One region of the Duganella sp. AC237 genome, then DNA from elsewhere that is predicted to be linked to it. Evidence: riboswitches for the same ligand, from Rfam matches in the RefSeq annotation. Region 1 holds a riboswitch; the other holds the start of a gene.
The links. A riboswitch is a leader RNA that binds a small molecule or an ion and turns the genes downstream of it on or off. The one in region 1 is predicted to bind thiamine pyrophosphate.

Region 2: linked by a shared signal. The riboswitch ahead of thiC (phosphomethylpyrimidine synthase ThiC) and the one ahead of AC0IYS_RS21400 (TonB-dependent siderophore receptor) in region 1 are both predicted to bind thiamine pyrophosphate.

The regions. Positions count from the first base shown of each region.
Region 1 covers NZ_CEEDEW010000003.1:4,809,537-4,815,149, reverse strand. Annotated here, with positions in the region: gene AC0IYS_RS21405 (AAA family ATPase) at 1-126, shown strand, start outside; gene AC0IYS_RS21400 (TonB-dependent siderophore receptor) at 161-2,326, opposite strand; TPP riboswitch at 2,383-2,481, opposite strand; gene AC0IYS_RS21395 (Imm26 family immunity protein) at 2,679-3,167, shown strand; gene AC0IYS_RS21390 (hypothetical protein) at 3,151-3,900, opposite strand; gene AC0IYS_RS21385 (sensor histidine kinase) at 3,897-5,264, opposite strand; gene ompR (osmolarity response regulator transcription factor OmpR) at 5,289-5,613, opposite strand, start outside.
Region 2 covers NZ_CEEDEW010000003.1:1,139,698-1,145,310, forward strand. Annotated here, with positions in the region: gene AC0IYS_RS05480 (diguanylate cyclase domain-containing protein) at 1-1,629, opposite strand, end outside; TPP riboswitch at 1,816-1,925, shown strand; gene thiC (phosphomethylpyrimidine synthase ThiC) at 1,997-3,913, shown strand; gene thiS (sulfur carrier protein ThiS) at 3,921-4,151, shown strand; gene AC0IYS_RS05495 (thiazole synthase) at 4,168-4,953, shown strand; gene thiD (bifunctional hydroxymethylpyrimidine kinase/phosphomethylpyrimidine kinase) at 4,950-5,613, shown strand, end outside.

The DNA of each region.
Region 1 (5,613 bases):
AGCGTGATCATCAACCGAATGTTGATGGAGGAGTTGGCGGCGCGCCGGATACCTTATGTGCTGGTAGCCGGCGATCCGCAGCAGCGGTTGGCGCAGGTGGAGCGCTTGTTGAGCGCGACGCGGTAATCCGCCATCGCCGATCCACCTGCGGCTATAGGCGTTACAGGTCGAACTGGGCCGACACGCGGAACGTGCGCGAAGCCCCCGGCATCAAATATCCACCCAGATCCTGCGTCACATCGCGCCAGTAGAACTTGTCCAGCGCATTGTTTACGCTGGCGCGCAAGGTCGTCGATACACCGCCGATGCGCGTGGCATACGACGCCCCCAAGTTCAGCACGTGGTAGCTTGGCACGAACACCTGGTTTTCCGGATCGAACGCCTTCTTGCCCGAGTACTGCCAGTTCGCGTTCAGCTTCAGGCCTTCAATCTGCGGCACCGCGTAATCCGCATACACCGACGATTTGAAAGCGGCGACGTTGGTCACGCGCTTGTCGTCCAAACTGGCCAAGCCCGTATCGCTTTGCCGGGTATTGAGCGCGGTGGCCGAAACGCCGACCGTCAGCTCGCGCGTGGCGCGGCCGTTCAACGCCATTTCCAGACCGCGGTTCTGGGCTTCGCCATTACGCACGAAGAACCTCTGCGCATCGGTGTATTCCAGGCCTTTGCGAATCTCGAACAGCGCGATAGTGGCGCTCAGGTCCGGCCGGATGTCGGCCTTGATACCGACTTCCACCTGCCTGGACTTCGACGGCGTCAGCGCCAGGCCTTCGTTTTCGGTCTGCATCGGCGCGATGCCACCAAGCTCCAGACCCTGCGCGTACGAGGTGTAGAGCGAGACGTTGGGACGCAGGCTGTACACCAGCGCCACATTCGGTAGCCAGAAACCAACGTCGGTATTCGCATCCGGCAGCATGACATTCTTGTCGTTGGGTCCCACGTACTCCACGCGTCTGACTTGAACATAGCGTGCGCCGGCGTGCAGCTTGAGCTGCGCATTCAAACTGACGATGTCCTGCGCGAACAACGAGCGCTCGTTGCCGTGGCGGCGTTCGAAGGCGGGGGAGTTGACATCGCCGCCCACCGGCGCAACCACTACCGGCCGGTAGATGTTGCTACGGCCTGATTCCGTGTAAATGTAATCGCCCCATTTTTCGCTGTTCTTCTGGAACGACGCGCCGCCGGTGAATTCATGCGCCAGCGCGCCGGTGGCGAAGCGGCCCTGCACCAGCGCCTGCACCGTCAGCGGCGATTTCTTCTCGCCCAGGCTGACGTAGTTATAGACGTCGTAGTCACCGTTGGCGCAGTAGCCGGGGTAGAAATTGGGACCGCAGCCATAAGGGAAGGCGGTGTAGTCGTCGCGCTTGAAGTGGTGCTGGTTGGCGCTGACCGTGGTGCTCCAGTCGGACGAGAACTTGTATTCGAAGCGCGCGCCGATGTTGCTGGTGGTGGTTTCCACCGGACGGCTCCACGGTTGATTGTTCAGCATCGTGTCGGCGTCGACCACCGGCAAGGTGGTATTGTCCAACAGCTGGAAGCCCGGCGCGGTCAGTTGGGACTTGCGCTGGTAGTCGGCGTCGATCTGCAGCAGCGCCCGCGGCGAGATGCGCCAGTCGAAGGCGGCGGAGACGAACTTGCGGTTGCCGTCCGCACCCTTGATATAGGAGCGCAGGCGCTCGCCGGCGACATTGACGCGGTAGCCGAAACGGTCGTCCTCGAAACGCCCGCCGACATCGACGGCGCCGTACAGGGTGCCGCGCTCGCGCGCCTCCAGAACGACGGTGCGCACCGGGGTGTCGGTCGGCCGCTTGGTGACGTAGTTTACGATGCCGCCCGGCGCCGAGACGCCGGCCTGCAGGCCGGACAGGCCTTTGAGCACTTCCAGGCGCTCCTTGTTCTCCAGCGGGATCTGGGTGTCGCCGGGGATGACCATGCCATCCTTGCGATAGCTCGACGCGTTGTCGAGCTTGAAGCCGCGGATCGAGAACTGCTCGGCATAGCCGACGGCGTTGTACGAGTCGCTCAGGCTGGCGTCGAATTTGGCGGCGTCGGTGGTCGAGCGGATTTGCAGGTCCAGCATCTGTTGCGACGTCAACACGCTGACCGAAGCCGGCGTTTCGAGCAGTGGGGCGTTGCCGAAGCCGGCGACCGAGGCGGTGTTGGCGCGCACTTTGGTGGCGCTGACGATAACTTCCGGCATGGACTGCTCAGCGGCGGCCTCGGCAGCGTCAGTGGCGAAGGGGGTGTCGGCAGCGATGGCGGCGCCGGAAAATGCGTGGAACACCGCCAAGGCGATGACCGAAACTGCGAAATGTGGTGTGGACATGTCTGCTCTCTACTTGTTCTCGGCTGGAAGCCGCGAGGAGAGCCATCAAAGGAGGGGAGAACTACTTTGCGCTTTCCTTCGCTGGCATTATCCAGATCAGGTACGAAGGGTATCTCTCACCCGGAACAAAATGCCCAGGACCCCTAGCGAGCCGGCAGTGTATCACACTCGTTACGGTGGCCGGCGCGCGCGCAGTGGCGTGCGACACAATTTGCGGCGCGCCGATACACTTTGGATTTGCGCCGCACGGCGCCAATGAAGCAGTCACAGCATATGTGGAGGCGGCGGTATGTCCTGTTCGTCAGTGCATTTCGGCGCCACTTTGCTGGTTCGTGCTAGCGAAAGGAGTGGAATGAGGCAGTCGTATCATGAAGGAAGCTGGTTTGCGGTGCCGTTGCTCGACGGTGGCTACGGCTGGGGGCTCGTCGCGCGCTTGTCGCCGGGCAGCAAGATCATGCTGGCCTATCTGTTCGGGCCCAAGCTCGACAGGATACCGTCGATCGAAGAACTCAACACCCTGCAGCCGCAGGACGCCGTCAAGGTGCTGCGCGTGGGCGACATGGCGCTGGCCAGCGGTCATTGGCGCGTGCTGGGCGAGGCGGTGGACTGGAATCCGGCGCTGTGGCCGATGCCGCAGTTCCTGCGCCGCGCCGACGCGCTGAAGCGGGCCTGGCGCGTGACCTATTCCGACAACGATCCAAGCCGTTCCGAGCGGGAAGAATCAGTGCCCTACGATACGCCCGGCCTGGAGGCCGATTCGCTGTACGGCTACGGTTCCACCGAGTTGTTGCTGACCAAGCTACTGGAGTCGCGCGAGCATCCGATCAACCGGAGCAACTGACGTTCCACGCGGCGTATTCGCCACGGTGCTTGCGCACGGCGACCGTGGCGACAGTGTCGCGGTCGCTTTCAAACACCAGTCCGAACATCACCGGCGCGCCCGCCATCGCGGCCGCCGGTTTCAGCGCGGCCAGCCGGAAGGTCAGGGCGCGTTGCCGCGCGCAGCCGGAGTTGCCGGCAAACAGCAGACGCGCGCGCAGTAGCAGCTCGCGGTGCTGCCACAGCAAGGCCACCGCATCGGCCTGCGGCACTGCCTGATCCATCAATACCGTATATCTGGCCGCGTGGCATGGAACGTTGGGTTGCGCCAGCCATACATACCATTGCGGCGCCTCGGCGGCGTCGCTCCAGCGTTCGCCGCTTGGTTTGGCGGCGTCGTAGACAAAGCTGGAGCGGATCTGGCGGCACAGCTCCGGCGCCGAGCGGCGCGGCGCGGAGTCGACGCGGGCGATCACGTGCCATGGCTTGCCGCGCTGGCGTTCGATCTCGAACGCGGGGGCGAACAGCGGCGCGGCGCCCCACGGCCGTTGCGGTTGCGCCGCGTTGCGGGCGCGGAAGAAATCATCGAAGGATTCCCGCTCCTCGGCCGTCGGCGCGCGTTGTTCGATACGCGGCTTGGCTGCCTTGTCAGGCCCGGAGCCGGTGCCGGCTTTCAAGGGCGCCGCCGCGCCGGCGCTCGGCGCGGCCAGCAACGCCGATAAAAACGCGCTCGCAAAAATGGTCAGCCGGGTCATACCGCCTTCATCGCGATCTGGATCACCAGGCCGCCGCCTTCCCGGTTGCTCAAGGTTAGCTCGGCGCCGTGTCGCAGCAGCACGCGGTCGACGATCGCCAGTCCCAGTCCGGCGCCGTTGGCCTGGCCGCGCGCGGCGTCGAGCCGGGTGAAGGGCTTGAGCAGTTGTTCGATCTGGTCGTCCGGCACGCCGCAGCCATGGTCCCCCACCTCGATGACGACGCGCCTGGACGCGCCCGCGCCTTTAACGGCGCATTGGATGTCGATCTCGGTGATGTCGGTGTCCGGTGTCTTGCCATAGCGGCGCGCGTTTTCGACCAGGTTGTTGAAAACGCGTTTCAGGTCCGTGCCGTTGCCCATCACATGGGCGTCGGCGGCGATGTCGGTGGTCACGCGCACGTCCTGCAAACGTCCGGCTTCGTGCGCGGTATCGGCCAGCAGTTCGCTGATGTCGACGTTGGTGAAGCTCGACGCCTCGGTCGGTTTGGCGTAGTCGAGGAACTGGCCGATGATGGCGTCCATCTGGCCGATGTCGGACTGGATGCCTTCGCGCGCCTCGGTCGACAGATTGGCCATTTCCACTTCGAGCTGCATGCGCGCCAGCGGCGTGCGCAAATCGTGCGAGATGCCGGCCAGGATCACGGCGCGGTCGGATTCGACCTGCTGCAGCTGGTCGACCATCTGGTTGAAGCTGCGGTTGGCCTCCATGATTTCGGCCGGGCCGCTTTCCGGCAGCGGGTCCGGCCGCTTGCCCTGCGCGAAGGCGCGGGTGGCCTTGGTCAGGCGCCGCAACGGCAGGTTGATCAGGCTGGAGATGAAGGCCGCGCCAAGCAGCGACACCACCGACACCACGCTGGCCCAGCCTAGCCACTGGATGCCGGTCAGTCCGCGTATGCGTTCGCGTTCGAGCATCAGCCAGTATTGGTCGTCATCGATCTTGAAGCTGACCCAGAAGCCGGAGACGCCGTTCACCTTGGCCGAGAAGCGCGTGTCCGCGCCAAGCTTGGCCTTGACCAGTTTTTGGATGTCGGGCATCAGCGCGTTCTTCGGCGGCGGTTCGACCTTGTCGTCCTCCTCCAGCGGGAACACGCGGATGCCCTCGTTCGACACCAGGTCGAACAGCAGCTCGCGCCGCAGTTCGGGCGCGGAATGGGTGAGGGCGGCGTGGGTGATGGTGACGACCGAGATCACCTGCGCGGAGATCTGCTGTACCTGCGGCTCGTGCTGCACCACGCTGATCATGCCGACCCACGCGGTCATGCTGGTGGTCGTCAAGGCGCCGAGCAGGAAGAAGGTGCGCCAGAAAAGGCCGCTTTTCATGCTGGCCAGCCGAAAAGCGAAACGGAACTTCGAAAGAGACTTCATGCGCATCTTCGCGGTTGTCGCGACTTAGCGCGGCTGCCCCTCCGGGATGAACACATAGCCCAGGCCCCAGACGGTCTGGATGTACAGCGGGCTCGATGGATCGGGTTCGATCAGTTTGCGCAGGCGCGAAATCTGCACGTCCAGGCTGCGGTCGAACACTTCGTATTCGCGCCCGCGCGCCAGTTCCATCAGCTTCTCGCGCGACAGCGGCTGGCGCGCATGGCGGGCGAATACTTTAAGCACCGAAAACTCGCCGGTGGTCAGCGGCACCGTCTCGCCGTTTTTCTTCAGCGTGCGCGTGCCGAGGTCCAGGACGAACTGGCCGAATTCGAACGATTGCGGCGTTTCC
Region 2 (5,613 bases), 3.7 Mb from region 1:
ATAGCCGGGCGCCATGCGGTCGGCCTCGGCCAGCGCCGTCGGCACCCGCTCGACGGCGCCGTCGCCGGCCACCCGTGCCAAGCCGCCCCGGGTGCCGACCCAGACGCCGCCGTCGGCCGGCAGCAGGGCCGTCACGCGCGGGTCGCCCAGGCTGTGCTGCTCATGGCGCCGCACCGCCAGCTGCCCGCCGGGGGCCACCGACAGCGCCCACAGGCCGTCCAGGCCGCCCAGCCACAGCACGTCGCCCACCGGCGCCAGGCTCCACACCGACGCCTCGGGCCGGCGCCCCGGCAGCGCCAGGCGGCGCACGTGGGCGCCGTCGGCGTCGGCGCGGTACAGGCCCTGCTCGGTGCCGAGGTAGACGCTGCCGCCGCGCCCCGGCGCCATGGCCAGCACCCGGCCGGTCGGCAGCGTGCCCGGCGTGCCGGGCGGCGCCGGCGCCAGGCGGGCGACGGTACCCCGTTGCGGATCGACGATGTCGATGCCGCCGCCGACCACGCCCAGCCACAGCCGGCCGTCCGGGTGGACCAGCATGCTCGGCACGCTGAGCTTGGCGGCGGCGCCGCCGGTGGCCGGGCCGGTCGAGCGGATCGTCGTCACCGCCCGCGGCAGCGGGTCGTGCTGGCTCAGCGCGCCCATCGCGCCGACGAAGATGATGCCGCTGCGCTCGCGAAACAGCGCCATGACGTCGTTTTCGTACAGGCTGTCGGGCGTGTCGGGCTGGTGGCGGATGCGCCGCGTGGTGCCGCGCAGCGGATCGACCGCCACGATGCCGCCGTTGGCGCCGTCGGTGCCCAGCCAGACCTCGCCGAGCCCGGCCTCGACGATGGCGGTGACGCGCTCCCGGTCCAGCGTCGGCGCCGGGCCGCCCTCGCGCACGGCGCGCGCCACGGCGCTGCCGGGCTCGATGACGAAGGCGCCGTCGCGGCGCGTGCCGATCCAGATCCGTCCCGCGCTGTCCTGCATCAGGGCGCTGATGTTGGCGCCGGCGCCGTGCCCGGGGAGCGCCACGGCCACCGGCGCCGCCGCGCCGCGCGCGCGCCGCAGCAAGCCGTCGCGCGTGCCGATCCACAGCGTGCCGCCGCCGTCGCGCAGCAGCGCGCCGACCGCGCGCGCCGGCAGCGCCCGCGCGCCGCGCGTGCGCGCGCCGCGCGCGTCGAGATGATCGAGGCCGCCGCCGGTGCCCACCCATATGCCGCCGGCGCCGTCGTCGGCCAGCGCGGTGACCTGGGCGTCGCCCAGGCCGGCCGGGCCGGACGGCAAGCGGGTGAAGTGCTCGCGCGCGGCGTCATAGCGCGCCAGGCCGCCCGAGCTGGTGCCCACCCACAGCCGGCCGGCCTGGTCGACCAGCAGGCTGGTGATGTAGTTGTCGGGCAGGGCGTCCGCGCGCAGCGGATCGGCGACGAATTTGCGCGGGCGGTTGCCGTCCCAGCGCACCAGCCCGGTCTGGGTGCCGATCCACACGAAGCCGGCGCGGTCCTGGGCGAACGCCAGGCCGGCGCCGGTCTCGGCAAAGGTGTGGTGCTTGAACGCGGTGTGGGTCAGCGCCGCCCAGCGCGCCGGTTCGGCGCCGTCCGCGCGCGCCGGCGCCGGCAGCAGCGACAGCAGCGACAGCAGCGACAGCAGCATGGGCAGGCATGGGACGACGAGACGATGAAAGTTGCATTGTGGCATAAATCGACTATACATCAGCCGCCCCCGGCCGCGGACCGCCCCGGCACGGGGAAGCGTCCGGGCGTCGGATTTTCGCCACGCGGCGGCGCTGCCGGCCGCTGTGCCGGGTGCTCTGTTATAATCACCGCGCTGCCGCAAGGCGGCACACGCTAGGGGTCCTGCAAATCGCATGCAATGCGAGGCGCGGGTGAGAAATACCCTCCGAACCTGATCTGGATAATGCCAGCGAAGGGAAGCTTAGGACAACGCCGCGCCGCGCCACCTGCGGGCGCGGCGCCGTCCCACCTCCTTTGCTGGCTCCTGTAGCCAACCGAGGAGCCAAATGAACGCCAATCCCCAATTCCTGTCCGCCACCGCCACCGTGGACGCGGCAGCGATCCAGCCTTTACCCAATTCCCGCAAGATCTACGTCGAAGGCAGCCGCCCCGACATCCGCGTGCCGATGCGCGAAATCACCCAGGCCGACACGCCCGCGTCGTTCGGCTTCGAGGCCAATCCGCCGGTCTACGTCTACGACACCTCCGGCCCGTACACCGATCCGGAGGCGGTGATCGACATCCGCTCCGGCCTGGCCGCCACGCCCCGTTTGCCGTGGATCCTCGAGCGCGGCGACACCGAGGCGCTGGCCGGCCCGAGCTCCGAGTACGGCCGTGCGCGCCTGGCCGATCCGGCGCTGGCCGCATTGCGCTTCAACCTGCACCGCCAGCCGCGCCGCGCGCGCGCCGGCGCCAACGTCACCCAGATGCACTACGCGCGCCGGGGCATCGTCACGCCGGAGATGGAATTTGTGGCGATCCGCGAAAACCTGCGCCGCAAGGAGTACCTGGACCACCTCAAAGGCGCCGGTCCGATGGGCCAGCGCCTGGCCGACCTGATGGGCCGCCAGCATCCGGGACTATCGTTCGGCGCGGCCATCCCGGCCGAGATCACCGCCGAATTCGTGCGCGAGGAAATCGCCCGCGGCCGCGCCATCATCCCGGCCAACATCAACCACCCGGAGATCGAGCCGATGATCATCGGCCGCAATTTCCTGGTCAAGATCAACGCCAACATCGGCAATTCGGCCGTGACCTCGTCGATCGGCGAGGAAGTCGAAAAAATGACGTGGGCGATCCGCTGGGGCGGCGACAACGTCATGGACCTGTCGACCGGCAAGCATATCCACGAAACGCGCGAATGGATCATCCGCAACAGCCCGGTGCCGATCGGCACGGTGCCGATCTACCAGGCGCTGGAAAAGGTCAACGGCAAGGCCGAGGACCTGACCTGGGAGATCTACCGCGACACCCTCATCGAGCAGGCCGAGCAGGGCGTCGACTACTTCACCATCCACGCCGGCGTGCTGCTGCGCTACGTGCCGATGACGGCCAAGCGCCTGACCGGCATCGTCTCGCGCGGCGGCTCGATCATGGCCAAATGGTGCCTGGCGCACCACAAGGAATCGTTCCTGTACACGCACTTCGAAGAGATCTGCGACATCATGAAAGCCTACGACGTCTCGTTCTCGCTGGGCGACGGCCTGCGTCCCGGCTCGATCTACGACGCCAACGACGAGGCCCAGCTGGGCGAACTCAAAACCCTGGGCGAACTGACGCAAATCGCCTGGAAGCACGACGTGCAGGTGATGATCGAAGGCCCGGGCCACGTGCCGATGCAGCTGATCAAGGAGAACATGGACCTGCAGCTGGAGCAGTGCCACGAGGCGCCGTTCTACACCCTGGGGCCGTTGACCACCGACATCGCGCCCGGCTACGACCACATCACCTCCGGCATCGGCGCCGCGCAGATCGGCTGGTACGGCACCGCCATGCTGTGCTACGTCACGCCCAAGGAGCACCTTGGCCTGCCGGACAAGAACGACGTCAAGGACGGCATCATCACGTACAAGATCGCCGCCCACGCCGCCGACCTGGCCAAGGGCCACCCGGGCGCGCAGATCCGCGACAACGCCTTGTCGAAGGCGCGCTTCGAATTCCGCTGGGACGACCAGTTCAACCTCGGCCTCGATCCGGACAAGGCGCGCGAATTCCACGACGAGACCCTGCCCAAGGATTCGGCCAAGGTGGCCCATTTCTGTTCGATGTGCGGCCCGCATTTCTGCTCGATGAAGATCACGCAGGAGGTGCGCGAGTACGCGGCGGCCAACGGCATGAGCGACGGCGTGGCGATCGAACAGGGCATGCAGGTCAAGGCGGTGGAGTTCATCAAGAACGGCGCCGAACTGTATCGCAAGCTGTGAGGCCGGCATGGATGACGCAAACATTTCGATAGCGCCGATTGCGATAGAACTGAACGGCGCGCCCCACCAGGTGCCGCCGCAACAGACGCTGGACCAGCTGGTCGACGCGCTGTCCCTGACCGGGCAGGCGCTGGCGCTGGCGGTCAACCGCACGGTGGTGCCGCGCCAGCAATGGCCGCAGCGCGTGCTGCAGCCGCAGGACAAGGTCGACATCGTGCGCGCCATCGGCGGCGGCTAACAAGAAAGGAAAAGACATGAGCAATCAAGACTGCCTGACGATCGCGGGCAAGCAATACACCTCGCGCCTGCTGGTCGGCAGCGGCAAATACAAGGACCTGCAGCAGACCCGCGAGGCGACCGACGCCGCCGGGGCGCAGATCATCACCGTGGCCATCCGGCGCGTCAACATCGGCCAGGACCCGAAGGCGCCCAGCCTGCTGGACGTGCTGCCGCCGTCGCAGTACACCATCCTGCCCAACACGGCCGGCTGCTACAACGCCAGGGACGCGGTGTACACCTTGCAGATGGCGCGCGAGCTGCTGGGCGGCCACAAGCTGGTCAAGCTCGAAGTGCTGGGTGACGAAAAGACCCTGTTCCCGCACATGCCGGAGACCCTGGTCGCCGCCGAGGCCCTGGTCAAGGACGGCTTCGACGTCATGGTCTACTGCAGCGACGACCCGATCCAGGCCAAGCTGCTCGAGGACATCGGCTGCGTGGCGGTGATGCCGCTGGCGTCGCTGATCGGCTCGGGCATGGGCATCCTCAATCCGTGGAACCTGTCGCTGATCATCGACCAGGCCGAGGTGCCGGTGCTGGTCGACGCCGGCGTCGGCACGGCGTCGGACGCCGCCATCGCCATGGAACTGGGCTGCGACGGCGTGTTGATGAACACCGCCATCGCCGGCGCGCGCGACCCGGTGCGCATGGCGCGCGCCATGAAGCTGGGCGTGCAGGCCGGCCGCGAAGCCTGGCTGGCCGGGCGCATCGCGCGCAGGTTCGCCGCCTCGCCATCGTCGCCGATGGCGGGCCGGCTGGCATGACGGCCACCGCGGCCGCGCGGCCCTGCGTGCTGGTGTTTGCCGGCATGGACCCCTCGGGCGGCGCCGGCATCGTCGCCGACGCGCAGGCGGTGGCCGGGCAGGGCGCGCACGCGCTGTGCGTGGTCACCGCGCTGACGGTGCAGGACAACGACCGCGCCTATGAGGTGCAGCCGGTCGAGCCGGAGCTGGTGCTGCGCCAGGCGCGCGCGCTGACGCAAAAGATCGCGGTGGCCGCCGTCAAGATCGGCATTCCCGGCAGCGCCGCCAACGCGCTGGCGATCGCGCAGGTGATCCGTGAACTGCGCGCGCGGCAACCGGAACTGCCGGTGGTGCTCGACCCGGTGCTGGCCAGCGGCCATGGCGACACGCTCTCGCGCGGCGACGCGGTGGCGGCGCTGGCGCCGTTGCTGCCGCTGGTGACGGTGCTGACGCCGAACGGCCCGGAGGCGCTGGCGCTGAGCGCGCAGGCCACGCCCACCACGCCCACCACGCCCACCACGCCCACCACGCCCGGTGCGCAGGCGCGTGCCCTGCGCGCGCTGGGCTGCCGCCACGTCCTCATCACCGGCGGCCATGGCGATGGCGAGGAAATCGTCAATCGCTGGTTCGGACCGGGCGCCGAGCCAGGGGAAGAGCCGCCGGCCACGCAGCAATGGCGCT